2 regions of the Spirillospora sp. NPDC048823 genome follow, and region 2 is predicted to be linked to the other one. Evidence: predicted binding sites of a transcription regulator. Region 2 holds the regulator's gene; the other holds the start of a gene.

Region 1 (14,631 bases), on a different contig from region 2:
GGCCCGCAGGAACGCGTCCGCGATGACCGCGAAGAACGCGAACAGCGCCACCGCGCCGAGCAGCGCGCCGAGCTCCGGGCGGCCCAGCAGCCGCCGCAGCGGCGACTGCCGGGCCAGGCGCTCGTCGGGGCCCGGGTCGGCCACCGGCGGCTCGGTGACCGCGTGGGTCACCGGGTCCCCCGGTTGGCGAACTCCTCCAGCCCGGCGGCGTTGTCCTTGGTGACGATCGCCGGGCCGGTCAGCACGGGACGGCCCCCGCCGAGGACGTTGCCGTTGTTCTTCAGCAGCCACAGGGCGTCGACGGCCTCGTAGCCCTGCAGGTACGGCTGCTGGTCGACGGCGAACTCGATCGCGCCCGACTTGAGCGAGGCGATGAGGTCCTTGTTCAGGTCGAACGTGCCGATCTCGGCCTTGCTGCCGGTCTCCTCGACGGAGTCGACGGCCGTCGCGGCGAAGGGCGCACCCAGTGTCAGGATCCCGTCGATGTCCTTGTCGGCCTGGAGCTTGGCCGTGATGGACGACTTGACGTCCGGCATGTTCGAGCCCTGGACGAACAGGTTCTCCAGGTCGCCGCCGAACGTCTTCCTCGCCCCGTCGCAGCGGGCCTCCAGGCCGACGTTGCCCTGCTCGTGGATCACGCACAGCGCCTTGGAGGCGCCGATCTCCCCGAGTTCGGTGCCGGCCGCCTCACCCGCGATCGACTCGTCCTGCCCGAAGTGCGCGACCACGCCGAGCTGCGCCGACTCCTCCTGTCCGGAGTTGATCGACATCACCGGGATCTTCGCGGCGGCGGCGCGGGCCAGGACGTCCTTCATCGCGTCGGGCTTGGCGAGGGTGACGATGATGCCGTCGACCTTCTTGTCGATCGCGGCCTGGACGAGCTGGGCCTGCTTGCCGCCGTCCGGGTCGGCCGAGTACAGGAACTCGACGTTGTCCTTGGCGGCGGCCGCCTTGGCGCCCTTCTGGACGATGTCCCAGAAGGTGTCGCCCGGGGCGGAGTGCGTCACCATGGCGATCTCCAGCCGGGGGCCGGCGCCCTGGGTGTCCTCCTCGGACTCCTTGCCGCCCGAGCCGCTGCAGGCGCTCAGCGCCAGCATTCCCGCGGCGGCCAGGACCGCCAGGCTCGTGGACGATCCACGCGCGAAAACGCCTCTCATCGGATGTGTTCTCCGTTTCTCCCCGAATGGTCGGTCTGAGGGAGTTGATCACAGATGGTGGCGGCGTGCGCGCCGATCCCCCTCATAACGGGCACGAGCCTCCCTGGTGGCGTCGAGCGCCGCCACCTCCGCGACCGGGACGTCCCACCATGCCGCACTGTCGGGGGTGCCTGCCAAGGGGTCCGTCTCAATGTGGATGACCGTCGTCCGTGCGGCCTTCCTCGCCTCGCCGAGCGCGTCGCGAAGGCCGGCGGCGGTGGACGCGCGGATCACGTCGGCGCCGAGGCTGGCGGCGTTGGCAGCCAGGTCGACCGGGAGCGGGCCGCCGTCGAGGCCGGTGCCGGTCCGGGCGCGGTAGCGGGTGCCGAACCGCTCCGCGCCGACCGATTCCGACAGGTTCCCGATGGAGGCGTAGCCGTGGTTCTGGACCAGCACGACGATCAGCTTGATCCCCTCGGCGACGGCCGTGGTCAGCTCCTGGGCCATCATCAGGTACGACCCGTCCCCGACCAGGACGAACACCTCGCGGTCCGGGGCGGCCATCTTCACGCCGAGGCCGCCCGCGATCTCGTAGCCCATGCAGGAGTAGCCGTACTCGACGTGGTAGCCCTTGGGGTCGCTCGCCCGCCACAGCTTGTGCAGGTCGCCCGGCATGGATCCGGCGGCGCACACGACGACGTCCTGCGGGCCGCCGGCCTCGTTGACGGCGCCGATCACCTCGGACTGGGCGGGCAGCCTCCCGTTCCGGGACGCGTACGCCCGGTCGACCTTCGCGTTCCAGTCGGCTGCGAGGGCCTGGGCTTCGTCTCGGTAGGCGCCGGCGACTCCGTAGCCGTCCACTGCGGCGTTCAGGCCCCGGATGCCTTCCCGGGCATCGGCGACGACGGTGATGCCGGCGAGTTTGGCGGCGTCGAACCTCGCGACGTTGAGGTTGACGAACTTCACGTCCGGGTTGGCGAACAGGCTGTGGGACGCGGTGGTGAAGTCGCTGTAGCGGGTGCCGACGCCGAGGACGACATCGGCCTCGCGCGCGAGAGCGTTCGCCGCGGTCGTGCCCGTCGCGCCTATGGCACCGACTGAACAGGCATGGTCCCAGGGCAGAGCGCCCTTGCCGGCCTGGGTTTCGGCCACGGGGATGCCGGTACGTTCGGCGAAGGCGCGCAGGTCGTCGGTGGCCCGGGAGTAGATCACGCCGCCGCCCGCGACGATGAGGGGACGTTCGGCGCCGTGCAGGACGGCGGACGCCTCCTCCAGCGCGGCGGGTTCGGGCACAGCGCGCGGGATACGCCACACACGGCGGGCGAACAGGTCGTCCGGCCAGTCGTGCGCCTCCGCCTGGACGTCCTGTGGCAGTGCCAGCGTGACCGCGCCCGTCTCCGCCGGGTCGGTGAGGACGCGCATCGCCGCCATCAGCGCACTGGGGAGTTGCTCAGGACGGTTGACGCGGTCCCAATACTTCGAGACGGGCTTGAAGCAGTCATTGACGGAAACGTCGTATGACCGGGCGTCTTCCAGCTCCTGCAACACCGGGTTGGCTGGACGCGTGGCGAAGACGTCACCCGGCAGAAGCAGAACGGGCAGCCGGTTAATGGTGGCGAGGGCCGCACCCGTCACCATGTTGGTCGCCCCAGGCCCGATGGACGTCGTACAGGCGAAGGTGGCGAGCCGGTCGTTCATCCGGGCGTATCCCGCCGCGGTGTGGACCATCGCTTGTTCGTTGCGGGCCATGTAGTAGGGGACGTCGTCGGCATGCTCCAGCAGCGCCTGGCCGACGCCCGCGACGTTGCCGTGGCCGAAGATGCCGAAGCAGCCCGCGAAGAACCGCCGCTCGTCCCCGTCCCGCTCGCTGTACTGGGCCGCCAGGAACCGCACCAGCGCCTGCCCCGCCGTCAGCCTCATGGCCGTCCCTCCGGTGAGGTCAGCGGCAGCCGCGGATCGACGGGCCGTCCGGCCCAGGTGTCGCGGATCCAGGCGTGCGCGGGGTCGTCGCAGATCCGCCACGCCCGCTCCGGCGACGGCCCGGCCATCACGTTCAGGTAGTACAGGTCATGGCCCGGCGGAGCCATCGACGGCCCGTGCCAGCCGTGCGGGATCAGGACCGCGTCGCCGCTGCGCACCTCCGCGAGCACGTCGATCGGGCGTCCCGGCGACCCGTAGACGCGCTGGTAGGCCATGCCGCCCCGGGCGACCTCGAAGTAGTAGATCTCCTCCAGGACGGCCTCGTCCGGCGTCTCCTCGTCGTGCTTGTGCGGCGGGAACGACGACCAGCAGCCGCCCGGCGTCAGCACCTCGCACGCGATGAGCTTCTCGGCGAACGGGAAGCCCTCCGGCGTGCCGAAGTTGTTGACCTGCCGGCTCGCCGGCCCCGCGCCGCGCAGCTCGACCGGGACGTCCCGGGCGGGGCCGTAGCGCGGCGTGAGCCGGGCCTCGCACCGGGCGCCGGCCAGCGCGAACCGGCCGCGTCCGCGCACCGTGACCCGCGCGTCCCGCGGTACGTAGGCGAAGTCGCTGACCCGGCTGAAGACGTCGTCGCGGCCGTCCAGCCCGAAGCGCTCGCCGTCGCACTCGACGGCGCACGACCCGGCGAGCGGCAGCACGATGGTCTCGAAGTCGCCGGTCTCGAACTCGTGCGAGCCGCCGTCCGGCAGTTCGAGGACGCGCAGCGCCGAGTGGATCCATCCGGCCGACTCGGGGGTCACGACGAGCCCGTACGGCTCCTCGGCGGCCGTCCCCGCGGGCAGGTGGTACTTCATCGCCGCTCCTCAAGGAGGTCTTCCACTTCGTCCGGCGTGGGCATCGCGGCGGAGCAGGCGATGCGGGACGCGACGATCGCGCCCGCGGCGCCCGCGAACTCGATCACCCGCCGCAGCTCCCAGCCCGCAAGGAGGCCGTGGCAGACCGCGCCGCCGAACGCGTCGCCCGCGCCGAGCCCGTTCACGACGTCGACCTTGACCGGCGGCACCTCCACGACCTCGCCGGCCGTGGCGGCGAGGACGCCCTCCGGCCCCATCTTCACGATGGCGAGTCCGGGGCCGCGGTCGAGGATCGCGCGGGCGGCGGCGCGCGGCTCGCGCTCCCCCACCGCGACCGCGCACTCGTCCAGGTTCCCGACCGCGACGGAGGCGTGTTCCAGGGCGAGCCCTGCCCAGTGCGGGGCCTCAGCGGGGTCGGCCCAGAGCATCGGCCGGTAGTCGAGGTCGATGACGGTCTGCCCGGGATGTTCGGCGAGCGCGGTCAGCGTCGCCTCGCGGCTGGGCTCCTGCGACAGCCCGGTGACGGTCGCCCACATGATGCGGGCTTCGCGGATCGCCCCGAGGTCCAGTTCGTCCGGGTGGATCTCCAGGTCCGGGGCCTTGGGATAGCGGTAGAAGTACAGCGGGAAATCGTCCGGGGGAAAGATCTCGCAGAACGCGAGCGGCGTGGGCAGCCCGGGGACGGCGGTGACGAACCGGTCGTCGACGCCGTACCCCTTGAGCGCCTTGTGCACGAACCGTCCGAACGGGTCGTCTCCGGTGCGGGTGATGACGGCGGCGCGGCGGCCGTGCCTCGCCGCGGCCACCGCGACGTTGGCGGGGCTGCCGCCGAGGTACTTCCCGAACGTCTCGACGTCCTCCAGTGGCACGCCCACCTGGTCCGGGTAGACGTCGACGCTCACCCGTCCCATCGTGATGAGGTCGAAGGTCATCGGGCCACTCCGGCGAGGAAGTCCAGGCTCCTGCGGACGTCGTCGAACGGTCCGCCGCCTTCTGGGGGCTCTTCGGTCAGGACGGTGTCCTGTTCCATCACGTACCAGCCTTCGTAACCGGCGCCGTCCAGAGCACGGATGATGCCGGGGATGTCGATGTCGCCCTCCCCCAGTGGCCGGTACAGACCGTCGCGTACCGCGTCCGTGTAGGCGACGTCGCCGTTGAGCACCCGGTCGGCGAGCCCTGCGTCCACGTCCTTCAGATGGACGTGCGCGATCCGCTGCGCCGCGAAGCGCGCCAGCCACACCGGGTCGGTGCCGCCGACGAGCAGGTGCCCGGTGTCCAGGCACAGCGGGACACTGCTGCCGCCCAGCACCCGCTCGACCTCCGCGCGCGACTCCACGACCGTCCCGACATGCGGATGCAGGGTGACCGGGCGGCCACGGGCGGCGGCGCGCAGGGCGATCGCGTCGAGGTTGGCCAGCAGCGTCGACCACGCCTTGGTGTCGAGGGCGGGCCGCCCGTCGTAGCCGTCGAGACCGGTGGCGGCGGCCAGGATGAGGACGCCGTCGACGCGGTCCAGCGCACGGTCGATCTCCGGCATCGGGTCGTACGCCGGATCGTGCAGCACGACCGGGACGAACGCCCCGACAAGCCCCAGCCCGTGGGAGGCCAGCAGCTCGTCCCTCGCCCGCGTGCCGCCGGGCAGGAAACCGTCCGGCCCCAGCTCCGTCGCCGCGAGGCCGAGAGCGCGCATCTCGGCGAGGACCCGTCCCGGCTCCATCTGATGGCCCCACCCGGGGACCTCGCACACGCCCCAGGAGATCGGCGCGGCCGCGATCCTCATCGCCGCACCTCCTCGGTCCCGACGATCCGCCCCTCCCGCAGGGACAGCTCGCACGCCTCGGCGAGGTAGAAGGCCTCCAGCGCCTCCTCGGGCGGGCACGGGTTGCCGCGGCGGCCGGCCACCACGTCCACGAAGGCGCGGAGCTCGGCGTCGTAGGCGTCGGCGAACCGCTCCATGAAGCCTCCGTAGACGTGCCTGGGCTCACCGCCCGGCCCCGCTCCCGGCCCGGCTCCCGGCCCGGCTCCCGGCCCGGCCGCGGCCTTCGGTTCCTCGTGCTCGGGCAGGACGGTGACGGGCGTCCGGTCGTCCATGCCCGCGACGATGCTGTCCTTGGACCCGAACAGCTCCAGCCGCGAGTCGTACCCGGCGGCGTTGTAACGGGTCGCCGACACGAGCCCGAGCGTCCCGTCGTCCAGGACGAGCAGCGCGGACCCGGTGTCGATGTCGCCGCACTCGCGGAAGAAGTCGTCTCCCCGGTTGGCCCCGGAGGCCATGACCCGGACGATCTCGCGCCCGGTCACGAACCGGATGAGGTCGAGGTCGTGGATGACGCAGTCGCGGAACAGCCCTCCGGACGTCGGGACGTACTCGGCGGGCGGCGGCGCGGGGTCGAAGCTGCACGAGCGGACGGTGTGCAGCCAGCCGAGCCGTCCCGACGCCAGCGCCTCGCGCGCCGCCGCGTTCCCCGCGTCGAACCGGCGCTGGAACCCGACCTGCACCGGAATTCCGGAGGTGGCGGCCGCGGCCACGGCTTGGAACGTTCCATCAAGATCCGAGGCAAGCGGCTTCTCGCAGAACACGGGGACCCGCGCGGCCACGGCCCGCTCCACCAGGCCCGCATGCGCGTCGGTGGCCGCGGCGACGATCAGGCCGTCGAGGCCGCTGGAGAACAACTCCTCGACCGCGTCCAGCGCCGCGACGCGGGAAGAGCGGGGCAGGCGGGCGGCGAGGTCGCGGGCGCGGCCGGGATCCGCGTCGGCGACGCAGAGGGCCTCCACCTCGGGCAGTTCACACAGGGCGGCGGCGTGGCGCGCACCGATGCGCCCCGCGCCGGCCAGTCCGATCTTCATTGATCCCTCCCGGTCGGCGGTCAGGTGACTCACGAGTGTGATGGAGCGTTCCAGGAGCGTCAACGATCGGTTGTGCGCGTTCCCGGTATTGGAGGTGTCCGAAATCGAACCGGTTACTCTTGGGAGGTGAAGTGCAAGGACTGTCGTCCGGACGTGACCAAGCGCTAGTTTGTCCTCCATGCGGGTCTTCGTCACCGGCGCCTCCGGGTTCGTCGGTTCCCACACCGTGCGCGCGCTGCTCGCCGCCGGGCACCGCCCGCGCGCGCTGGTCCGCGACCCCGGGAAGGCGGCCGAGGTCCTGCAGGCGATCGGCGTCGCGGCCGGGGACGTGGAACTCGTCACCGGCGACATGCTGGACGAGGACGCCGTGGCCGGGGCACTCGACGGCACCGACGCCGCGATCCACGCCGCCGCCGCGATCGGCGTGACCGGCTCCGCCGGCGACCTGGTCGACGTCAACGTCCGGGGCACCCGCAACGTGGTCGGCGGAGCCGTCGCCCGCGGACTCGACCCGGTGATCCACGTGTCGACGATCGGCGTGTTCGTCCCGCCGTCCGCCCCGGTCATCACCGCGAACGGCTCCCTCGCGAGCCCCCGCACCGGTTACGGCAGGTCGAAGCTGGCCGCCGAGGAGTACGTGCGCGGACTCCAGTCGGACGGCGCGCCGGTCACGATCGTCTACCCGGGCGGCGTGTTCGGCCCGAACCAGCCCACCCTGGACGCGCTGATGGAAGGGCTCGCCGCCGCGCTCGGCAAGGTCTGGCCGCTTCCGGGCGGCGGCGTCTCCGTGATCGACGTCCGCGACCTCGGCGAGGCGCTGGCACGTTCCGTGCAGGCCGCGCAGCCGCCGAGCCGCTGGGTGCTCGGCGGCCACTACCTGACCTGGCCGCAGTACGCGGACCTCTGCGACCGGCTCACCGGCGTGAAGTGCCGCCGCGTGCCCGTCCCGAGCCGCATCATGCTGGGCCTCGGCTCGGCGCTGGACGCGGCCAAGCGGGTCCGCCGCTTCGACTACCCGCTCACCCGCGACGCCGCCGAGTTCATGGTCACCCTCGTCCCCACCGACGACCGTCCCCTCCTGGACGCGCTGAACCTCACCCTGCGCCCGGTCGAGGAAACGGTCGCCGACGGCCTCCGATGGCTGGCCGAGACCGGCCATCTGAAACCCCACCGGGCCGGACGGCTCGCCCCCAAGGAGAAACCGATGCCGACACTCATCCAGCGCACCTTCGGACCGGTCTTCCAGCGGGTCTCCGGCGCCGAATGGTTCTCCAGGGTGGGGCCCAAGGTCGTCCCGCCCGTCGACCGGGCTCTGCACAAGGCGACCGGCGGCCGCCTCCTCCTCGGTCAGCTCCTCGTCCCGAGCATCGTGCTGACCACGACCGGCGCGGTCAGCGGCCTCCCCCGCCGCACGCCGCTCGCGTGCCTGCCCGGCGACGACGGCGGCTTCGTCGTCGTCGGCTCCAACTTCGGCCGCGAGAAGCACCCCGCGTGGACCGGCAACCTCCTTAAGAACCCGGAGGCCGAGGTCAGCTTCCAGGGCCGTTCCGTCCCCGTCACCGCCCGCCTTCTGGACGACGCCGAACGCACCGAGATCTGGCCCCGGCTGACCGCCGTCTGGCCCGTCTACGACCAGTACGTGGAACGCACCACCCGCCAGCTGCGCGTCTTCCGCCTGACCCCCCGCTGACCCCTGCGTCCCCCTCGCCGAGCGCCGGCGGGCGGTTCGCCCCGTCGTCTCAGTCGCCGCGGACGCCCTTGGAGAGGCGGCGGCCCAGGAGGAGATAGGCGATCACGACGCCGGTGACGTTGAGGATGACGTCGTCGACGTCGAAGGCGCGGCCCATGACGAGGGCTCCCTGCACCATCTCGATGGCGAAGGAGAACATGCCGGCGAGGAGTGCCAGGCGGATCGGGCCGCGGAGGGTCGTCCAGACGATCGGAAGAAGCACGCCCAAGGGCGCGAGAAGCGCGAGGTTGCCGCCTATCTGGAGGAATGCCTCCTTGGTGGGACGGTCCAGGTAGAAGCGGAGCGAGCGGCCGGGATCGGTGTTCCCGCCCGCCTGGCCGTTGTCCTGGACGGGCGTCAACGTCAACTTGAAAGCGAAGAGGAAAAAGACGCCGAGCGCGCCCAACGCGATGGCCACAACGACCACGCGCAGAGCGATCACGTACCAGGGGACCTTCTTGCCCTTCGCTGCGGGCTGCCACATCTCCGTCAACACCCGGCGCATGGTCCCCCGCCCGTCGCCGCCCATGCACGACCGGTGATACGGCAGGACCGAAACTCGGGTTGACGTCGAACGCCCGCGCCGGGACGAGCCCGGCGCGGGCGTTCCGTGCGTCAGACCGCCACCGGCGTGGTGGCCGGCTCCAGGGCCAGGTCCAGCACTTCGCGGACGTCGCTCACGGCGAAGACCGTCAGGTTCTCCAGCACCTCGGCCGGAACGTCCTCAAGGTCCGGCTCGTTGCGCTTCGGGACGATCGCGGTGGTGATGCCGAGCCGGGACGCGGCCAGCAGCTTCTGCTTCAGGCCGCCGATCGGCAGCACCCGCCCGGTCAGCGACACCTCACCGGTCATCGCCACGTCCGAGCGGACCGGCCGCCCCGACAGCAGCGACGCCAGCGCCGTCGTCATCGTGATGCCCGCGCTCGGCCCGTCCTTCGGGATCGCACCGGCGGGCACGTGGACGTGCACGCCGCGGTCCTTCAGGTCGCCGACCGGCAGTTCCAGCTCGGCGCCGCGCGAACGCAGGTAGCTGAGCGCGATCCGCGCCGACTCCTTCATCACGTCGCCGAGCTGCCCGGTGAGCGTCACGCCCGTGTCGCCGGTCTCCTTGTCGGCCAGCGACGCCTCGATGTAGAGGACGTCGCCGCCCGCGCCGGTGACCGCCAGGCCCGTCGCGACGCCCGGCACGCCCGTCCGCCGCTCGTTCCGGCTCAGCTCGACCTCCGGCGTGTACCTGGGCCGACCCAGATAGTCCCTGAGGTCGTCCGCACCGATCGAGACCGGCAGGTCCGCCTTCTCCATCGCCACGTTCGCGGCGACCTTCCGGAGCACCCGCGCGATCGACCGGTCCAGCGACCGGACGCCCGCCTCCCGGGTGTACTCGGCCGCCAGCAGCCGCAGCGCGTCGTCGCCGAAGCCCACCTCGGACGCCTCCAGCCCCGCCTTGTCGAGCTGGCGCGGCAGCAGGTGGTCGCGGGCGATCGTGACCTTCTCGTGCTCGGTGTAGCCGTCCAGCTCGACGAGCTCCATCCGGTCGAGCAGCGGCGCGGGGATCGCCTCCACCACGTTCGCGGTGGCGAGGAAGAGCACGTCGCTCAGGTCGAGCTCCACCTCCAGGTAGTGGTCCCTGAACGTGTGGTTCTGCTCGGGATCCAGAACCTCCAGCAGCGCCGCCGTCGGGTCGCCCCGGTAGTCGGCGCCGACCTTGTCGACCTCGTCCAGCAGGACGACCGGGTTCATCGAACCGGCCTCGCGGATGGCGCGGACGATCCGTCCCGGAAGCGCGCCCACGTACGTACGGCGGTGGCCGCGGATTTCGGCCTCGTCCCTGACTCCGCCCAGGGCGACCCGGACGAACTCGCGTCCCATGGCCCGCGCGACCGACTCGCCAAGGGACGTCTTACCGACGCCGGGAGGGCCGGTCAGGGCCAGAACCGCACCGCTCCTGCGGCCGCCCACGACGCCGAGGCCCCGGTCCTCACGCCGCTTGCGCACGGCCAGGTACTCGATGATGCGCTCCTTCACGTCATCGAGCCCGGCGTGGTCGGCGTCCAGGATCTCCCGCGCGCCCGCGATGTCGTAGGCGTCCTCGGTCCGGTCGTTCCACGGAATGTCGAGAACGGTGTCGAGCCAGGTGCGGATCCAGCCGCCCTCGGGCGAGGCGTCCGACGACCGCTCCAGCTTGTCGACCTCCTTCAGCGCCGCCTCGCGCACCTTCTCAGGCAGGTTCGCCGCCTCGATCCGGGCCCGGTAGTCGTCCTCCTCGTCGGCGGGGTCGCCGTTCAGCTCGGCCAGCTCCTTGCGGATGGCCTCCTGCTGCTGGCGCAGCAGGAACTCCCGCTGCGTCTTCTCCATGCCCTCCTGGACGTCCTTGCGGATCGTCTCCGCCACGTCCAGCTCGGCCAGATGGTCCCGCGCCCACCCGATCACCAGGGTGAGCCGCTCCACCACGTCCGGGGTCTCCAGGACCTCGATCTTCTGCTCGTCCGACAGGTACGGCGCGTAGCCGGCGTTGTCGGCCAGGGTGGACGGGTCGTCGATCTGCTGCACCACGTCCACGACCTGCCACGCGCCCCGCTTCTGCAGGATCGCGCTGACCAGGCTCTTGTACTCCTTCGCCAGCTCCTGCGCCCGCCCGGACGCGGGCGGCGCCTCGATCGCGGTGCCCTCGACCCACAGCGCCGCGCCCGGCCCGGTCGTCCCGGTCCCGATCCGCACCCGCTGCACGCCCCGGACGACCGCGCCCGGCTCACCGCCGGGCAGCCGCCCCTCCTGCTCGACGACGCCCAGCGTCCCGATGCCGGCGTACTGCCCGTTCAGCCTGGGCACCAGCAGCACCCGCGGCTTGCTCACCGACCGGATGCCCGGCCCCTTGGACTGGGCCGCCGCCCGCGCGGCCTCGATGGCCGCCCGGACCTCACCGCTCTCGGACAGGTCCAGGGGCACCACCATGCCCGGCAGAACGGCCCCGTCGTCCAGGGGCAGCACCGGCAGCGTCAGGGTCTCGCTCATGCTCAGCTCCAAGTCCGTACGTCGACCCAACGGCAAGTTGAGTCATCCACACTCAAGAAAACGGAGCAGCATTTTGTTTCCTCAGCAACGTTCGCTCTCAGCGATCACATCCACCGGGGCGTCCCGCCGTCCACGTGCGACGAGCCGGGATCGCGCGTCCGCGGCCGCCCTTGACACACTTCCCTGATGATCGACCTGACCGACGAGTTCCTCACGCCCACGCCCGGGACCATCTCCTACTGGCCAGCCGGACTCGACCATCCGGTCGCCGGAACCTGGAGCATCACCATCCCGCTCACGCCCTTCTCCGCCGACGACGAGTACGAACCCGCCACCTTCCGGCCGGGTGCCAGCGGACCGGAACTCGTCACGACCGAGATTTCGCTGGACCACATCCAGTTGCCGGCCACCAACCCGGCCTCACTGAGCCGGCGCGTCTTCACCTTCCCGGCCAGGCACGAGGAGGGCCACATCGATGGCTCGATCTATCTCATCGCCGCTCACTGCCCAGTCGACGTCACCCGCATCGAGTTCGGCCGAGCCACCCCCGACCACATCACCGCCGCACTGCACACCTACCTCGACTTCGACGCCGCAGGCGGCATCGACATCCGCAACCGCACAGCGCTCCTGAGGACGAGTCTGCGCTTCGAACCAGGACACCTCACCAAAACCACAAACCAAGCCTGAACAAGATCACAGTGAATGAACACCAACACCTGTTCCTGGGGTCGGCCGGGCTCGGCGCCCTACCGGGCTGGATCAGGTCGCTCCCCACACCTCCCACCCGGGCCACGCTCATCCCCACCGCCGCCAACCCGCTGCGGTCGGCACCGTTCGTCGAAGCGGGGGCGCGACTGCTGCACAACGAGGGTATGACGGTCGATCGCCTCGACGTGGAGCACGCTGATCCATCCGCCGTCGAACGCGCTCTCCGCTCAGCCGATCTGGTCTTCGTCACCGGCGGCTATGCGATCTTCCTTCTGCAGCACGTGCACCGCACTCACGTGGACCGGACCGTCCGCCGGGCCGTCACCAGCGGACGAACGGCCTACGTCGGCATCTCCGCCGGAGCCGCACTCGCAGGACCCGACCTCCGCTTCTTCCGCGACGTCGAAGACCCCGGTCAGGTCGCCTCGACCACCGGCCTGGGCCTCGTCCCGTTCACGGTGCTACCGCACCGCAACCGCGGCAACGCCGACCGCCACGACCGCCGGCACGGCCGTCAGGCCCGCTTCATCTCGATCAACGACGACCAGGCCGTCACGGTCCACGGCAGCTCCTGGAAGATCCAGGAATCACCCTGAGACTCACCGCGCGGCTTCCGTGACACCCTTGCGCCAGCCGGCAGGAGACGCAGGCGCGGTACGACGCCAAGATTGAAAGGGGGTTGCGGTGGTAACGGGGGGTATGCGATCTTCGGCGTGATGTTCCGGCTCCGGTTCTGGAGGCAGATCGTGTACACGGGTCTCGGCAAGTCCACGACCGGCGCCTCGGCGGCGGAGCGCACCACGGCCTAGCCGGCACCGCGCTCCTCGACGCCGAGGCGAGTCCCGCGCGGGGGTTCTCCCCCGCCGCCTCGATCCTGCCGCGTCGAATCGATGGAGCATCCGTGTCCTCGCATGCCTCGCAACCCGTTGGCCTCAGCCGTCGGGTGATCTTCCTACTTGCTCTGACCTGCGGCGTCGCCGTGGGGAACATCTACTTTCCGCAGGCGGTCAGCCCGCTGGTCGCGTCCGGCCTGGACGTGTCGCCGGGAACGGCCGCGCTGGTGGTGACCGCGGCGCAGTTCGGGTACGCCGCGGGGAACTTCCTGCTGGTGCCGCTCGGGGACCGGTTCCCGCACCGGCCGCTGATCGTGGTGATGCTCGTCGTCACCGGGATCGGGCTGCTGGGCGCGGCGGGCGCCCCCGGGCTGCCTGCGCTGGCCGGCGCCAGTGCCCTCGTCGGGATCACGACCGTGGTCGCGCAGGTCATCGCGCCGATGGCGGCCGGGCTGGTGGCCGACGACCGGCGCGGCGCGGTCATGGGGACGCTGCTGTCGGGGTCGATCGGCGGCATCCTGCTGGCCCGCACGTTCGGCGGGATGATCGGCGAGTGGCTCGGCTGGCGGGCACCGTACCTGGTCTCCGCCGCGGTCGCCCTGTGCCTGGCGGCGGCGCTGGCGTTCGCGCTGCCCGCGACCGTCCCGCCGTCGAAGCAGTCGTATCCCGCGCTGCTGGCCGAGCCGCTGCGGCTGCTGCGGCGTGAGCCGGAGTTGCGGCGGACGTGCTTCTACCAGGCGACGATCTTCGGCGGGTTCCAGGCCGTCTGGACGGGCGTCGCGCTCCTGCTCACCGGGCCCGTCTACGGGTTCGGGGCGCAGGCCGTGGGGGTGCTGGCCCTGGTCAGCGCGGGCACCATGATCGCCACGCCCATCGCCGGACGGCAGGTCGACCGGCGGGGCTCCGATCCGGTCGGCCTCGTCGCCATCCTCGGGACGATCGCGGCCGCCGGGGTGCTCGCGGCCGGCGCCGCGGGCGGGCGGTCCGGGCTGGTGGCGCTCGCCGCGGGGACACTCCTGCTGGACGTCGCGATGCAGTCCGGCATGGTCGCGAACCAGTCCCGGATCTTCGCATTGCGGCCGGAGGCCCGGAGCAGGCTCAACACGGCCTACATGACCTGCTCCTTCCTGGGCGGGAGCACCGGTTCCTGGCTGGGGGCCGCGGGCTACTCCCGGTACGGCTGGACGGGCGTCTGCGCGCTCGTGGCGTTCCTGGCCGTCCTCGCCCTGGCCCGCCATGTCCTGCGCCGCCGCCCCGCCGCGGCGGAGCGGGTGCCGGGCAATGCGGAGGCAAAGTCCGCTTCGCGATCATGATTCTTTGCGGCGGGCCGGTTTACGTGCGCATGACGCGCGGGTACCTAACGCATCAGGTTCGTGACACAGAGTGAGCGAGAAGGCCTCGGGGCGGCAAAGCCCCAGGTCGGGAAACGGGAGGGACCGGGATGCACCGCACGGAGCGTGAGACCCGCGTCGTCCCCGCGCCCCCGTCCCCGCGCGGCCCGGCCCGTACGGCCGAGGGCGATCGCGGCGCGCTCCACCGCGGCCGGCACCGTCCCCCAACGGGTGCCGCGGGCGGGGCGGGCGGCG
Region 2 (14,631 bases):
CTCATGTTGACGACGTCGGCGCGCGGTGCGGCCCACTGCATCCCGGCGATCACGCCGGAATCGGTGCCGTAGCCCCGGTCGTCGAGGACCTTGCCGATCAGCAGGTCCGCGTCCGGGGCCATGCCCTTGCGCTCGCCGCCCGACGCGGCACCGGTCCCGGCGATCGTCGCGGCGACGTGCGTGCCGTGGCCGAGGCGGTCGGCGGTGCCGGGCGATTCGGAGAAGTTCTTCGTCGCGGCGATGCGGCCCTTGAGGTCCGGGTGCCCGGCATCGACGCCGGTGTCGAGAACGGCGACCTCCGCTCCCTTGCCGGTGTATCCGGCCCGCCACGCCTTCGGGGCGCCGACCTGGCGCAGGTTCCGGTCGAACCGGCGTGCGGTGGGGGCGGTGGGGGCGAAGTTCGCCTTGACCCTGCCGTCCAGCCAGATGCGCCGGATGCCGCCCGTGGCCTTGGCGGACGGGCCGCGCATCCCGGCGAGTGCGTCGCCGAGGGTGCGCGCGTCGTCCTTGGACTGCCGGACGGCGACGGCGTCGATGCTCGGCAGGTCTCGCGTCTTGTCGAGGGCGCCGCCGAGCGCCGACATGGCGTGGACGCCCTTGTCGCGCTGGACGATCAAGGGCAGGTCCTTGCTGCGGGCGTCGTCGTAGCCCTGCGAGATCAGGGCGGTGACGTCGAACAGTTCGCGGTCGATGACCCGGCCGGCCAGCGGCGCGATGTCGAGCGGAGTGACCACGACGTGCCCGTCCGGGCGGATCTCCTTGCGGAACGAGCGCTTCTCGCGGCCTGGTGCGGGGGTCACCGAGACCATCGGTGGCTTGCCCTCGACCGTCCGAACCTGGACCACGTCACCGGTCAGCAGGGTGACCTTCCATGCCTTGCCCGAGGGCAGGCCGCCCGTGGGGGGTGGCGGCGGGTCGGCTTGGGCCGGCGCGGGCGTCGCGGTGAGCGCGCCCGCCGCCAGCAGGATGCCGAGCAGTGCCCGGCTCCGGCTTCTGGGGGTCATCGAGTCTCCTCTCCTCACAAGTGATCACCCGATGTGGGTGATCGACTTCACGGCGGAGGTGTCGACGGATCCCGGTTTCTTTCAGGAGATGGGGAACTGGAATACCTGGCTCAGACGTCCTGTTAATGAAGACGTCAGCAAAGTTGAGTCCGGTCGACTCAAGTCATTTGACAACATGGGGAGGTCCGGGCACCCTTGCGAACAGCAACCGAACCGGCCGCACCCCGGGGGGCGACCGGGGCGCGATAACAACCGGAACCGCGGCAGAACACCCGAACTGCGGCAGACACCGGAACCGGTACACCGGAAACGACGGAGGACGAGAACATGGCACGTGCGGTCGGCATCGACCTCGGGACGACCAACTCGGTCGTCGCGATTCTGGAGGGCGGCGAGCCCACCGTCATCGCGAACGCGGAGGGGTCGCGGACCACGCCGTCCGTCGTCGCGTTCGCCAAGAACGGTGAGGTTCTGGTCGGAGAGGTCGCCAAGCGACAGGCGGTGACCAACGTGGACCGGACGATCCGTTCGGTCAAGCGCGAGATGGGCACCGACTGGAAGACCAAGATCGACGACAAGGACTTCAACCCGCAGCAGATGAGCGCGTTCGTGCTGCAGAAGCTGAAGCGCGACGCGGAGGCCTACCTGGGCGAGACCGTCACCGACGCGGTCGTCACGGTTCCCGCCTACTTCTCCGACCACCAGCGGCAGGCCACCAAGGAGGCCGGCCAGATCGCGGGCCTGAACGTCCTGCGCATCATCAACGAGCCGACCTCGGCCGCGCTGGCGTACCACCTGGAGAAGGAGAACGAGGCCACCATCCTGGTCTTCGACCTGGGCGGCGGCACGTTCGACGTGTCCCTGCTGGAGGTCGGCGACGGGGTCGTCGAGGTCAAGGCCACCAGCGGCGACAACCACCTGGGCGGCGACGACTGGGACCAGAAGGTCGTCGACTGGCTGGTCGAGAAGTTCAAGAACGCCAACGGCGTCGACCTGGGCAAGGACAAGATGGCCCTCCAGCGGCTGCGTGAGGCCGCGGAGAAGGCGAAGATCGAGCTGTCCGGTTCGTCCGAGACGCAGATCAACCTGCCCTACATCACCGCGTCGGCCGAGGGCCCGCTGCACCTGGACGAGAAGCTCACCCGTGGCGAGTTCCAGCGGATGACCTCCGACCTGCTCGACCGGACCAAGGCGCCGTTCCACTCGGTGCTGAAGGACGCCGGCATCGGCGTCGACAAGATCGACCAGGTCGTCCTGGTCGGCGGCTCGACCCGGATGCCCGCGGTGTCGGACCTGGTCAAGGAGCTGACCGGCGGCAAGGAGCCCAACAAGGGCGTCAACCCCGACGAGGTCGTCGCGATCGGCGCCAGCCTCCAGGCCGGCGTGCTCAAGGGCGAGGTCAAGGACGTCCTGCTGCTGGACGTGACCCCGCTGAGCCTCGGCATCGAGACCAAGGGCGGCATCTTCACCAAGATCATCGAGCGGAACACCACGATCCCGACCAAGCGGTCGGAGACGTTCACCACCGCCGACGACAACCAGCCGTCCGTGGAGATCCAGGTCTACCAGGGCGAGCGCGAGATCGCCGCGTACAACAAGAAGCTCGGCACCTTCCAGCTCACCGGTCTGCCGCCGGCGCCGCGCGGCGTCCCGCAGATCGAGGTCACCTTCGACATCGACGCCAACGGCATCGTGAACGTCAGCGCGAAGGACCAGGGCACCGGCCGCGAGCAGTCGATGGTCATCACCGGCGGCAGCGCGCTGCCGAAGGACGACATCGAGAAGATGATGCGCGACGCCGAGGACTACGCCGAGGAGGACCGCAAGCGCCGCGAGGAGGCCGAGGTCCGCAACCAGGCCGACACCCTCGCGTACTCGACCGAGAAGTTCCTGCGGGAGAACGACGAGAAGGTCCCCGACGAGATGAAGACCGAGGTGAGCGACGCGGTCGCCGAGGTCAAGAAGGCTCTGGAGGGCACCGACGTCGACGCGATCAAGGGCAGCGCCGAGAAGCTGGCGCAGGTCAGCCAGAAGATGGGCGCGGCCATGTACGCGCAGAACCCGGAGGGCGCGCAGCCGGGCGGCGAGGACGCCGGCCCGACGGCCGACGCGCAGGGCGGCGACCAGCAGGACGACGAGGTCGTCGACGCCGAGATCGTCGACGAGGACAAGCCGAAGGGTGATGCATCGTGACGTCCTCTCCCGACGAGGGCGAGGAGAAGGAGGGCCCGGTGATCCGCGACAAGCGGCGCATCGATCCCGAAACGGGGGAGGTCCGGGGGACCGGTGAGTCCGGCGCGCAGGCGGCGCGGCCACCGGCCCCGGAGGCCCCGGCCAACGGGGGCGCCGAGGTTACGGGCGAGGAGGTCTCCTCGTTGAAGACACAGCTGGTGGAGCGTCTCGCGGACCTCCAGCGGCTGAAGGCCGAGTACGACAACTACCGCAGGCGCGTCGACCGCGACCGGGTCGCGGTCCGGGAGCAGGCCGTCGGGCAGGTCCTGTCCGAACTGCTCCCGGTCCTGGACGACATCGGGCGTGCCCGTGACCACGACGAGCTCACCGGCGGCTTCAAGTCCGTCGCCGAGAGCCTGGAGGCGGTCACCGGCAAGCTCGGCCTGGTGCGGTACGGCGAGAAGGGTGAGCCCTTCGACCCGACCGTGCACGAGGCGCTCATGCATTCGTTCTCCCCGGATGTGACCGAGACGAGTGTCGTGGACGTCCTCCAGCCCGGTTACCGCATCGGCGAGCGGATACTGCGCGCCGCACGCGTCGCGGTGGCCGATCCCGAGCCCGACGCCGCCGGAGAGCCCGGCGACGAGGCGGGTGACGACGGCGAGTGACCCCCGGCCCGGCGCCGAGGGGTCCGGGGGTCGCCCCCCGGAAGGACCCGGTGTCCCGTCCCGGCCGCGACGGCCGGGGCGGGGCCGCCGGGGCACGTGAAGACATGTGGCAAGTGGCGATAGCAGAAGGCGGGGCGCCGTGAGCACCAAGGACTACCTGGAGAAGGACTACTACAAGGTCCTCGGTGTCGCGAAGACGGCTTCCCAGGAGGAGATCAAGAAGTCCTACCGGAAGCTGGCGCGCAAGTACCATCCGGACGCCAACAAGGGCGACACCGACGCCGAGGACCGTTTCAAGGAGGTCTCCGAGGCCTACGACGTCCTGTCGGACGACAAGCGCCGCAAGGAGTACGACGCGGTCCGGTCGATGCCGGGCGGTTTCCGCGGCCAGCAGGGCGGCGGCTTCCCCTTCGACTTCGGCGACCTGTTCGGGCAGCCCGGCAGCGGCGGCGGAACGCAGGCGGGCGGCGCCGGGGAGCGCATCGGCGACCTGTTCGGCGGCCTGTTCGGGCGGGGCGGCGGCGGCACCCGCACGACGGGCACGACGCGGCGTGCGCGCCGCGGCGCGGACGTCGAGACCGAGGTGACGCTGTCGTTCGGACGCGCGATGAACGGCGTGACCGTCCCGATCAAGCTGACCAGCGAGGCCCCCTGCAACGGCTGCCGCGGGACCGGCGCCAAGGCCGGCACCGTGCCGCGGGTGTGCCCGAACTGCGAGGGCACCGGCCACGAGACCCGCAACCTCGGGAACTTCGGCTTCCAGGAGCCGTGCAAGGACTGCCACGGCCGCGGCCTCGTCGTCGACGACCCGTGCCCGATCTGCCACGGCAGCGGTCGCGCCACCGGCACCCGCACCATCCAGGCGCGCATCCCGGCGGGCGTCGCCGACGGCCAGAAGATCCGGCTCAAGGGCAAGGGCGCGCCGGGCGAGAACGGCGGCCCGCAAGGCGACCTCTACGTCAACATCAAGGTGCAGCCGCACCGGGTGTTCGGCCGCACCGGCGAGAACCTCACGCTGACCGTCCCGGTCACGTTCCCCGAGGCCGCGCTGGGCGCGGAGATCAGGGTGCCGACGTTCCAGGGCCAGCCCGTCACGCTGCGCCTGCCCGAGTCCACGCCGAACGGCCGCACGTTCCGCGTCAAGGGCCGCGGCGCCCCCCGGCGCGACGGCACCAAGGGCGACCTGCTCGTCACCGTCGACGTCCAGGTCCCTCAGAAGCTCGACGACCAGGCACGCGAGGCCCTCGCCCGGCTCCGCGCCGCGGGCACCGGCGACGACCTGCGCGCCGACCTCCTCCAGCAGGCACGACAGGAGTGAGTTGGGTGGATCCGTTCGGCGATGACACACCGGTTTATGTGATCTCGGTGGCGGCGCAGCTGTCCGGGCTGCATCCGCAGACGCTGCGGACCTATGACCGGATGGGGCTGGTGTCTCCCGGCCGGACGGCGGGACGGGGCCGCCGCTACTCGATGCGCGACATCGTGATGCTCCGCGAGATCCAGCGGCTCTCGCAGGAGGAGGGCATCAACCTGTCCGGCATCAAGCACATCCTGGAGCTGCAGCGCGACAACGTGCGGCTCCGCGAGGAGCTCCTCAAGGCGCACGCGGCGCTGGAGGACCTCGCCAACGAACTCGAATCGACGCGTTCCGTCGCGGCGCGGCTGGCGCAGCAGCGGCGGCACGGTGAACAGGGCGGTACCCCCGGCTCCGACCTGGTGCCCATCAGGCACACGAGCGTCGTGGTCTGGCACGAGCGGAACCGGGACTAGGACATCAGGTGGTTGACGGGGGGTCTGGGACATGGACTACAAGCTGACGCAGAAGAGCCAGGAGGCGGTGTCGGTCGCGGTCCGGAGGGCCGCGGCCGAGGGGCACCCCGAGGTGGAGCCCCAGCATCTGCTGGTCGCGCTGATCGCCCTGGCGGACGGCACGGCGGTGCCGCTGCTGGAGGCCGTCGGCGCGGACTGGCAGGCGATCAGGCGCCGCGCCGAGGAGCAGCTCGCGGCGAAGCCGAAGGCGCAGGGCTCGACGGTGGCGACGCCGCGCCTGTCGGGTCAGCTGCAGCGGTCGGTCAACACGGCGGCGAACCGGGCCCAGCAACTGGAGGACGACTACGTCTCGACCGAGCATCTGCTGGTCGGGCTCGCCGCGGACGGGGGCCCGGCGGCGGGCCTGCTCAAGGAGTTCGGTGCGACGCCGCAGGCGCTGCTGGACGCGTTCGAGAAGGTGCGCGGCCACGCCCGCGTCACCACCGAGAACCCCGAGGGCACCTACCAGTCGCTGGAGAAGTACGGCGTCGACCTGACGGCGGCGGCCCGCGACGGCCGGCTCGACCCGGTGATCGGGCGGGACTCGGAGATCCGCCGGGTCGTGCAGGTGCTGTCGCGGCGGACGAAGAACAACCCGGTGCTCATCGGTGAGCCCGGCGTCGGCAAGACCGCCGTCGTGGAGGGCCTGGCGCAGCGCATCGTCGCGGGGGACGTCCCCGAGTCGCTGCGCGGCAAGAAGCTCGTCTCGCTGGACCTCAGCGCCATGGTCGCGGGCGCGAAGTACCGCGGCGAGTTCGAGGAGCGGCTGAAGGCCGTCCTGAACGAGATCAAGGAGAGCGACGGGCGGATCGTCACGTTCATCGACGAGCTGCACACCATGGTCGGCGCGGGCGCGGCCGAGGGCGCGATGGACGCCGGCAACATGCTGAAGCCGATGCTGGCCCGCGGCGAGCTGCGGATGATCGGCGCGACGACGCTGGACGAGTACCGCGAGCGGATCGAGAAGGACGCGGCGCTGGAGCGCCGGTTCCAGCAGGTCTTCGTCGGCGAGCCGACCGTGGAGGACACGATCGCGATCCTGCGCGGGTTGAAGGGCCGCTACGAGGCCCACCACAAGGTGCAGATCAACGACTCGGCGCTGGTGTCGGCGGCGGCGCTGTCGGACCGCTACATCACGTCCCGGTACCTGCCGGACAAGGCGATCGACCTCGTCGACGAGGCCGCGTCGCGGCTGCGCATGGAGATCGACTCCCGTCCGGTGGAGATCGACGAACTCCAGCGCACCGTCGACCGCCTCAAGATGGAGGAGATGAACCTGTCCAAGGAGACCGACGAGGCGTCCCGGCAGCGTCTCGACCGGCTCCGCGCCGACCTGGCGGACAAGCAGGAGCATCTGACCGGCCTCGTCGCCCGCTGGGACAAGGAGAAGGCCGGCCTGAACCGCGTCGGTGAGATCAAGGAGCGGATCGACCAGCTCCACGGCGAGGCGGAGCGCGCCCAGCGCGACGGCGACCTGGAGACGTCCGCGCGGCTCACCTACGGCGAGATCCCGGAGCTGGAGAAGCAGCTGGAGGAGGCGTCGGAGGCCGCCGACAACCGCGACGCGATGGTCAAGGAGGAGGTCGGCCCGGACGACGTCGCCGACGTGGTCGCGTCCTGGACGGGCATCCCCGCCGGGCGTCTCCTCGAAGGGGAGACGGAGAAGCTGCTGCGCATGGAGGACGAGCTCGGCAAGCGCCTGATCGGCCAGGCGGCCGCGGTCCGCACGGTGTCGGACGCGGTCCGCCGCGCCCGCGCCGGCATCTCCGACCCGGACCGCCCGACCGGATCGTTCCTGTTCCTCGGCCCGACCGGGGTCGGCAAGACGGAGCTGGCGAAGGCCCTCGCGGAGTTCCTGTTCGACGACGAGCGGGCGATGACCCGCATCGACATGAGCGAGTACTCCGAGAAGCACAGCGTCGCCCGGCTCGTCGGCGCCCCGCCCGGGTACGTCGGCTACGAGGAGGGTGGGCAGCTCACCGAGGCCGTCCGGCGCCGCCCGTACTCGGCGGTGCTGCTGGACGAGGTGGAGAAGGCCCACCCCGAGGTGTTCGACATCCTCCTCCAGGTCCTCGACGACGGCCGGCTCACCGACGGGCAGGGCCGCACGGTCGACTTCCGCAACGCGATCCTGATCCTGACGTCCAACATCGGGTCGCAGTTCCTCGTCGACCCGACGCTGGAGAACGGCGCGAAGCGCGAGGCGGTCTGGAACGCCGTCCGGAACTCGTTCAAGCCGGAGTTCCTCAACCGCCTGGACGACGTGATCCTGTTCGACGCGCTGTCCACCGCCGAGCTGACCCGGATCGTGGACCTGCAGGTCGCCAAGCTGGCCGAGCGTCTCGCGGAACGGCAGCTCACGCTGAAGGTGACCGACGCGGCCCGCGAGTGGCTGGCGATGACCGGCTACGACCCGCTGTACGGGGCGCGCCCGCTGCGCCGCCTCGTCCAGACGGCGATCGGCGACCAGCTCGCCCGCGAACTCCTGTCCGGCGGCGTCCTCGACGGCGACGAGGTGGTCGTCGACCTCGACGAGCCCGCCGACCGCCTCACCGTCGAACCCACCCGCGGCCTGAACCTCACGAAGTAGGGCGCCTGTGTGCCCGCCACCCTTTCTGGGCCGGCGGGTGCCCGCGTGTCAGGCGGTGAGCCAGTCGGCGGGGATGTCGTCGCGGAGGCGGTCGAGGGTCTCCTCGTCGCGGGTGCGGACGGAGAGCCAGCCTCCGCCGTCGCAGAGGAGCACGCCCGGGCCGGCGTAGAAGGCCTGTCCGTCCTCGCCTTCGGGGTGGGCGGGGAAGGGCAGGCGGGTGAAGCGGCGGTCCAGTTCGCCGTCGTCCTCGAAGTCGCCGTGGTCGCAGACGGGCTCGTCCGCCTGGAGTGCCTCGGACAGGACGATCTCGATGCAGGACACGGAGAAGGCGTCCAGCCAGCCCTCCCAGCGCTCCGCCTCCTTGTCCTGGAGGTCCCGGCGCATGCGGACGGGCGGGTCGGCCTTGTCCAGGTCGGTGAGGAGGACGCCCCACGACGCGGCTCCCTGGTTCTCTTCGCGGAAGACCAGGGCTTCCTTGCGGTCGTCCACGTAGAACTCGTCCGGGCGCAGCAGTGAGTGCATGGTGCTGTGCAGGTCGGCGCGGCGCCCGAAGAGCGTGTACGCCTCGCGGAGGGCGGCGGGCAGGCGCATGCCGAGGTGTTCTTCGGCCGCCGTCAGTTCGGCTTCCGGCGTCCCGTCCTCCGGAGTCAGCGGTGTGCGCCAGGTCGCGGCGAAACCCCGGATGTACGTCCAGGCCGCCGACCGGTCGCGCAGCGCGGACGGGAGATCCCGGACAAGGTCGAACGAATCGGTCACGTTCGGGAAGCTACTCCGGTCATCGCCCGTCCGTCGGCCGATGACCGGTTCTGCTGTGAGCGTGGAACCGTTCCGTACAGAACGTACAGAAGGCAGAGTCTTCCCCATGAAGCTTCTGATGCTGGGCGGGACGGAGTTCGTCGGACGAGCCGTCACCGAAGACGCGGTCGCCCGCGGATGGGACGTGACCGTCTTCCACAGGGGCCGCCACGAGCCGCCTCAGGGCGTCGTGTCGTTGCACGGCGACCGCACCGCCGAGGACGGTCTCAAAGCCCTCGCCGGCGGGCAGTGGGACGCGGTCGTCGACACCTGGTCGGGCGCACCGTCTGCCGTACGGGACGCCGCGCGGCTCCTGGACGGGCGGGTCGCACGGTACGCCTACATCTCCAGCCGTTCGGTCTACCGCTATCCCACGCCGGCCGGGCTCGGCGAAACCGCCGCCGTGGTGGACGGCTCCCCCGACGACGGCGAGGTCGACTACGCGTCGGCCAAGCGCGGGGGAGAGCTCGCGGCGACGGACGTGTTCGGCGACAGGGCGCTGCTGGTGCGGGCCGGGCTCATCATCGGCCCCTACGAGAACATCGGGCGCCTGCCATGGTGGCTGACGCGGATCTCCCAGGGCGGTGAGGTTCTGGCGCCCGGCCCACGCGACGCGGGTCTGCAGTACATCGACGCCCGGGACCTTGCCAAGTGGACCCTGGACGCCATCGAAAACGGAACCGGCGGGGCGTTCAACCTCGTCAGCCCACCAGATCACACGACGATGGGCGAGTTGCTCGAAGCGTGCATCCAGGCGACGGGCTCTGACGCCGACCTCGTCTGGACGTCCCCGGAAAAGATCCTTGAAGCGGGCATCCAGCCTTGGACGGACCTTCCGATCTGGATTCCACCCGGCGAGGCGTACGACACGATGCACCGCGCAAGCGTGACCAAAGCGGTTTCCGCGGGCCTGCACTGCAGAACCGTCCAGGAAACGGTCGCGGACACGTGGGAGTGGCTCCGAGCCATCGGAGGCCGGGCGCCGCAGCGTCCCGACCGCCCGGTGGTCGGCCTGAACGCCGAGACCGAAACGAAGGTCCTGCGCTCCTGACGAGGCCGCTCTGCCCTAACCCGGATGCCGCTTCAGTGGACGCGACAGGCCCCGGTCGGCTAGAGAGGCTCACATGACCGCTTTGGTACTGGGGCCCCATCTCCGGCACGTGAGTCACCACACCGCGACGATCTGGGTGGAGACCGACCGTCCGTGCGAGGTTCGGGTCGTCAGCCAGGAGCACGGCGTGGACGCGAACGCCCGGACGTTCACCGCGCACGGCCACCACTACGCGCTCGTCGAGATCGAGGGGCTCGCGCCGGGCGCGCGGATCCCTTACGAGGTGCAGGCCGACGGCGAGACCGTCTGGCCCGAAGCCGGCACCGGGTTCCCGCCGTCCCGGATCAGGACGCTCGACCCGGAGGGCGCCCTGCGGATCTCGTTCGGGTCCTGCCGCCGCTCGCCGGGCACCGTCGAGCAGTTCGGGTACGACGCGCTCGCCGCGTTCGCGGACCGGCTCCGCGCGGGCGGCGACTCGGTCACCTGGCCGGACATCCTGCTCATGGTCGGCGACCAGATCTACGCCGACGAGCTGACCGACGAGATGCGCGAGTTCATCGGGAGCCGCCGCGAACCGGAAGAGCCGCCCATCGACGAGGTCGCCGACTACGAGGAGTACACCCACCTCTACAAGCTGGCGTGGCACGACGATCCGGCGGTGCGGTGGCTGCTGTCCACCGTCCCGACCTTCACCATCTTCGATGACCACGACATCAGGGACGACTGGAACACCTCCTATGCGTGGCGCCAGGAGATGTGGTCGCAGCCCTGGTGGAAGGCCCGCATCACCGGCGGGATCGGCTCGTACTGGGTCTACCAGCACCTCGGGAACATGTCGCCGCAGGACCGCGCGTCCGATGCCGTCTTCAAGGCGGTGCGGGCGGCGTCCGACAGCACCGGCGACGCGGGCGCCGTCCTCGACGAGCTCGCGGAGAAGGCCGACAAGGAACCGGCCAGCACGCGCTGGAGCTACGCGCACGACTGGGGCGGAACCCGCCTGATCGTCGTCGACAGCCGATGCTCCAGGCTCCTCACCGCCGACCGCCGCGGCATGCTCGACGACGAGGAGTTCCAGTGGCTGGACGGCAAGTGCCAGGGCGGCGTGGACCATCTCCTCATCGCGAGTTCCCTCCCCTACCTGCTGCCCAGGGCGATCCACCATGCGGAGTCGTGGAACGAGGCCATCGCCGGGGGCGCCTGGGGCAAGGCCGGAGCCAAGTTCGGGGAGAAGGTCCGGCAGGCCGCCGACCTGGAGCACTGGGCGGCGTTCGAGCGGTCGTTCCGCACCCTGGCCGCCGCCGTCGTCGCCGTCGGACGCGGTGAGCGCGGCCCCGCCCCGGCGAGCATCTCCTTCCTGTCCGGCGACATCCACTACTCGTACCTGGCGCGGGTCACCGAGCCCGGTACCCAGTCGAAGATCACGCAGATCGTCTGCTCGCCCCTGCGCAACCCTCTGGCCGGGGTGTTCCGCTGGGCCAACCACCTCGCGTACTCGCGGGCGGTCGGCGGACCGTTCCGCGCCCTGGCGAAACTGGCGAAGGTGCCCGTCCCGCCGATCCGGTGGCGCATGACCGACGGCCCCTGGTTCGACAACGCCATCGCCACCGTCGAACTGTCGGGGCGCAGCTGCGACGTTCGCTGGGAGACACCGCGCGACGGCGGCAGGCTCACCGAGATGGGCAGCGCGGAAATTACGGGCTGACGGGTATCCGGCCGGCGGGGGACGCGTTCCGTGAAAATCCGCCGGCACGGTCAGAATGAGGCAACAACCAGTGGTCAAGCCATCACAATTTGCGAGCATGAAACGGCGTGCTCCACTCGGGCTCGCATGAAAAGCCGCGGAACAACCCCCGGGCGCGCCGCTCACCGGTCGCTCACGCTGCCGCTCACCATGGGCGGTTTAAGCGCGGGTCGCGGGGATCCCGGGATTGAACCCGCGACCTGCTTCTTCCCGTAAAGATCATGGGGAACTACAGGGCCGGCCCGAATCGGCTGGTAGCGTCCGCCGCGGCTTCTGATTTCTTTGTTACCGGGGAGTCGCCAACCGGCGGCCTGCCATGAAAGAGTGGCGAAACGCCGTATTGGCCTACCGGGCTTACGCGCTTCACTACGCTATAGGCGCCCGAGGACACTACGCCGGATGGGCATGCTGTGAGCTCCCGTGTTTGAGGAAGGGCGGTGTCGCATGGATCGCTGCGCGCTGTTCGTAGACGCCGGCTACCTGCTGGCCGACGGCGCGATGTCGGTGCATGGCACACGTCATCGCGAAACCGTCTCGTGGGACTTCGGCGGCCTCCTGCAGCTCCTGGGCAATCTCGCCAGAGAACGCACCGGAATGCCGCTGCTGCGCTGCTACTGGTACGAGGCGACGGTCGAGGGCCGCCGCTCCCCCGAGCACGACGCGCTCGCCGACCTGCCCGGACTCAAGCTGAGACTCGGCCGCATCCGCCCCGGCCGCCGCGAGGGCGTCGACTCCGAGATCCACCGCGACCTGATGACCCTCGCCCGCAACGGTGCGCTCACCGACGCCGTCCTGGTCAGCGGCGACGAGGACCTCGCCCAGGTCGTCACCGACGCCCAGGACCTCGGCGTCCGCGTCACCATCGTGCACGTCGCCGTCGACGGCAACTGGACGATCTCCCGCGTGCTGCGGCAGGAGTGCGACGACCTCATCGAGATCGGCTCCGGCCACCTGCGGCCCTACGTCAACCTGCTCGCCGGCATGGACGGCACCGCCGGCTCCTCCTCCCTCGGGGCGAGCCCGCTGTCCAACGGCCACGGCTCCAACGGCCACGGCAGCTCACTCGGCCCCCTCCAGACCACCTCGCACAACGGGCCGCCGCCCGCGTCCCCGCTCAGCCGGCCGCCGGCGACGCCCGCCCCGGCCGTCCGCGACCTCGGCCCGGCCATGACCGGCAACACCGGGCTGAACGGCCCCGGCTCGACCGGCGGCCACGGCACCGGCCCGATGCCGCTGCCCGGCTCGTCGGACGGGCACGGGGGATCGTCGTACGGCTCCGGCGGCGGATCGTCCTACAGTTCAGGCAGTTCAGGCAGTTCAGGCGGCGGGTCGTCCTACGGGTCCGGCGGGGGATCGTCGTACGGGTCCGGTGGCGGGTCGTCCTACGGCACCGGCGGGCAGCAGGTCCCGCTGCAGGCCGCGCCGACGTCCGGGCCGCCCTCCGCGCAGGCCCCGCCGTCCCAGGCGCCGCCCGCGCAGCCGCCGAACCCGGGGCCGCAGTACACCTCGTCGCCGATCCCGGCACCGTCCCCGCCGCCGCCACCGCAGACGATGCAGTCGGGCGGCCAGAACGGCCCGTACACGGGCCCGCAGCAGGTCTCGCCCGTGCCGGTGCAGCAGAACGCCCCGACGCTGGCGGACGCGGTCAAGGCCGCCCACCAGGAAGGCCAGGACTTCGGCGAGTCCGTCGCCAGGGACGCGCCCGCCCTGTGGCTGGAGGCCGTCCTCGCCCGCAAACCGCGCATGCCGTCCGACCTGGAGGCGCGGCTCCTGCAGGGCTCCTCGCTGCCCATCGACTTCCTTCTGCACGACGAGGTGCGGCACGCGCTGCGCCGCGGATTCTGGGACGCTCTAGAACGTTCCCGCAGGTAAGCCGCCAGGTACGCACCGGTATTGCGCGATCATCACCGATTCGGCCGCTTCGGCCGCGCGGCGACGGGTAGCGTTGAAGCGTGACGCATGTGACGGAAGACGATCTCGACGACCTGGAGTTCGACACCCTGCGCACCGGCGATCACATCTCGGCGGCCCGCCGGCTCGCCGAGCTGGCCGAGTCGGTGTCCGGCGGGGTGTCACGCGCCAACGTTCTGCTGCGCGCGGGTGAGCAGTGGCAGCATGCCGGCGACCACGGCAAGGCCGCCGAGCTGTACCGCAGGGCCCTGGACGACGGCGGCGAAACCTACGGCGACCCGCGCGCCTACCTCGCCGACGCGCTCTTCGAACTCGAACGCCCCGACGAGGCCCGCACGCTCCTGGACCAGATCCGCGACGACAAGCCGCGCGACCCCGAGGTGTACCGCGCCGTCGCCGAGGTGCTCTACGCCCAGGGCGACGCGACCGGCGCCCACGAGTGGGCCACCAGCGGCGCCGACGTCGTCCTCGCCCTGCGCGACCGCGCCGTGGGCACCGGCATCGGCGGCCCCGACGAGCCCCCGGTCCCCGGGGCCGACACCCTCACACCGGGCCCGGACGACGTCGCCCTCGCCGAGGACAGCCTCGAAGCCCTCCTCCGCCTCCGCTACCGCGCCCGCATCGACCTCGGCCGCGGCGAAGACGATTACGACGCCCTCCTGGACGACCTCCTGAAGAACGGGTAGGGCTCCACCCGGCTACAGGGTGGCCACCAGTTCGCTCAGGGATTGGGCCACGGCCTTCGGAGGGTCGTGTTCGGTCACGGGCCAGCCGCGTAGGCGCGCCTCTCTGACGGCCTCCTCGTGCTCGGAGGAGCCGGAGCGGTCCGAATGGGTGCGGAGGTACCCGCAGGGCGCCTCCGGCCAATCTGGGGGCATGGGGAGGTCATC

What was found. The regulator HspR, encoded in region 2, represses chaperone genes until heat shock. The targets are predictions, from matches to a motif close to ANTTGAGTCNNNNNGACTCAANT.
Region 1: lon (endopeptidase La) is a predicted target of HspR. The motif match lies at 11,537-11,559, and genes of this name have one in related genera.

What each region holds. Positions count from the first base shown of each region.
Region 1 covers NZ_JBICUT010000001.1:338,595-353,225, forward strand. Annotated here, with positions in the region: gene ACGFK0_RS01340 (ABC transporter permease) at 1-171, opposite strand, end outside; gene ACGFK0_RS01345 (sugar ABC transporter substrate-binding protein) at 168-1,157, opposite strand; gene iolD (3D-(3,5/4)-trihydroxycyclohexane-1,2-dione acylhydrolase (decyclizing)) at 1,206-3,056, opposite strand; gene iolB (5-deoxy-glucuronate isomerase) at 3,053-3,910, opposite strand; gene iolC (5-dehydro-2-deoxygluconokinase) at 3,907-4,842, opposite strand; gene ACGFK0_RS01365 (TIM barrel protein) at 4,839-5,690, opposite strand; gene ACGFK0_RS01370 (Gfo/Idh/MocA family oxidoreductase) at 5,687-6,760, opposite strand; gene ACGFK0_RS01375 (nitroreductase family deazaflavin-dependent oxidoreductase) at 6,939-8,450, shown strand; gene ACGFK0_RS01380 (VanZ family protein) at 8,500-8,985, opposite strand; gene lon (endopeptidase La) at 9,105-11,501, opposite strand; gene ACGFK0_RS01390 (hypothetical protein) at 11,688-12,191, shown strand; gene ACGFK0_RS01395 (Type 1 glutamine amidotransferase-like domain-containing protein) at 12,203-12,808, shown strand; gene ACGFK0_RS01400 (MFS transporter) at 13,156-14,358, shown strand.
Region 2 covers NZ_JBICUT010000004.1:138,869-153,499, reverse strand. Annotated here, with positions in the region: gene ACGFK0_RS11600 (S8 family serine peptidase) at 1-1,004, opposite strand, end outside; gene dnaK (molecular chaperone DnaK) at 1,332-3,197, shown strand; gene grpE (nucleotide exchange factor GrpE) at 3,191-3,844, shown strand; gene dnaJ (molecular chaperone DnaJ) at 3,984-5,162, shown strand; gene ACGFK0_RS11580 (heat shock protein transcriptional repressor HspR) at 5,168-5,614, shown strand; gene clpB (ATP-dependent chaperone ClpB) at 5,646-8,243, shown strand; gene ACGFK0_RS11570 (hypothetical protein) at 8,292-8,999, opposite strand; gene ACGFK0_RS11565 (NAD-dependent epimerase/dehydratase family protein) at 9,106-10,089, shown strand; gene ACGFK0_RS11560 (alkaline phosphatase D family protein) at 10,163-11,791, shown strand; gene ACGFK0_RS11555 (NYN domain-containing protein) at 12,275-13,702, shown strand; gene ACGFK0_RS11550 (tol-pal system YbgF family protein) at 13,783-14,427, shown strand; gene ACGFK0_RS11545 (hypothetical protein) at 14,440-14,631, opposite strand, start outside.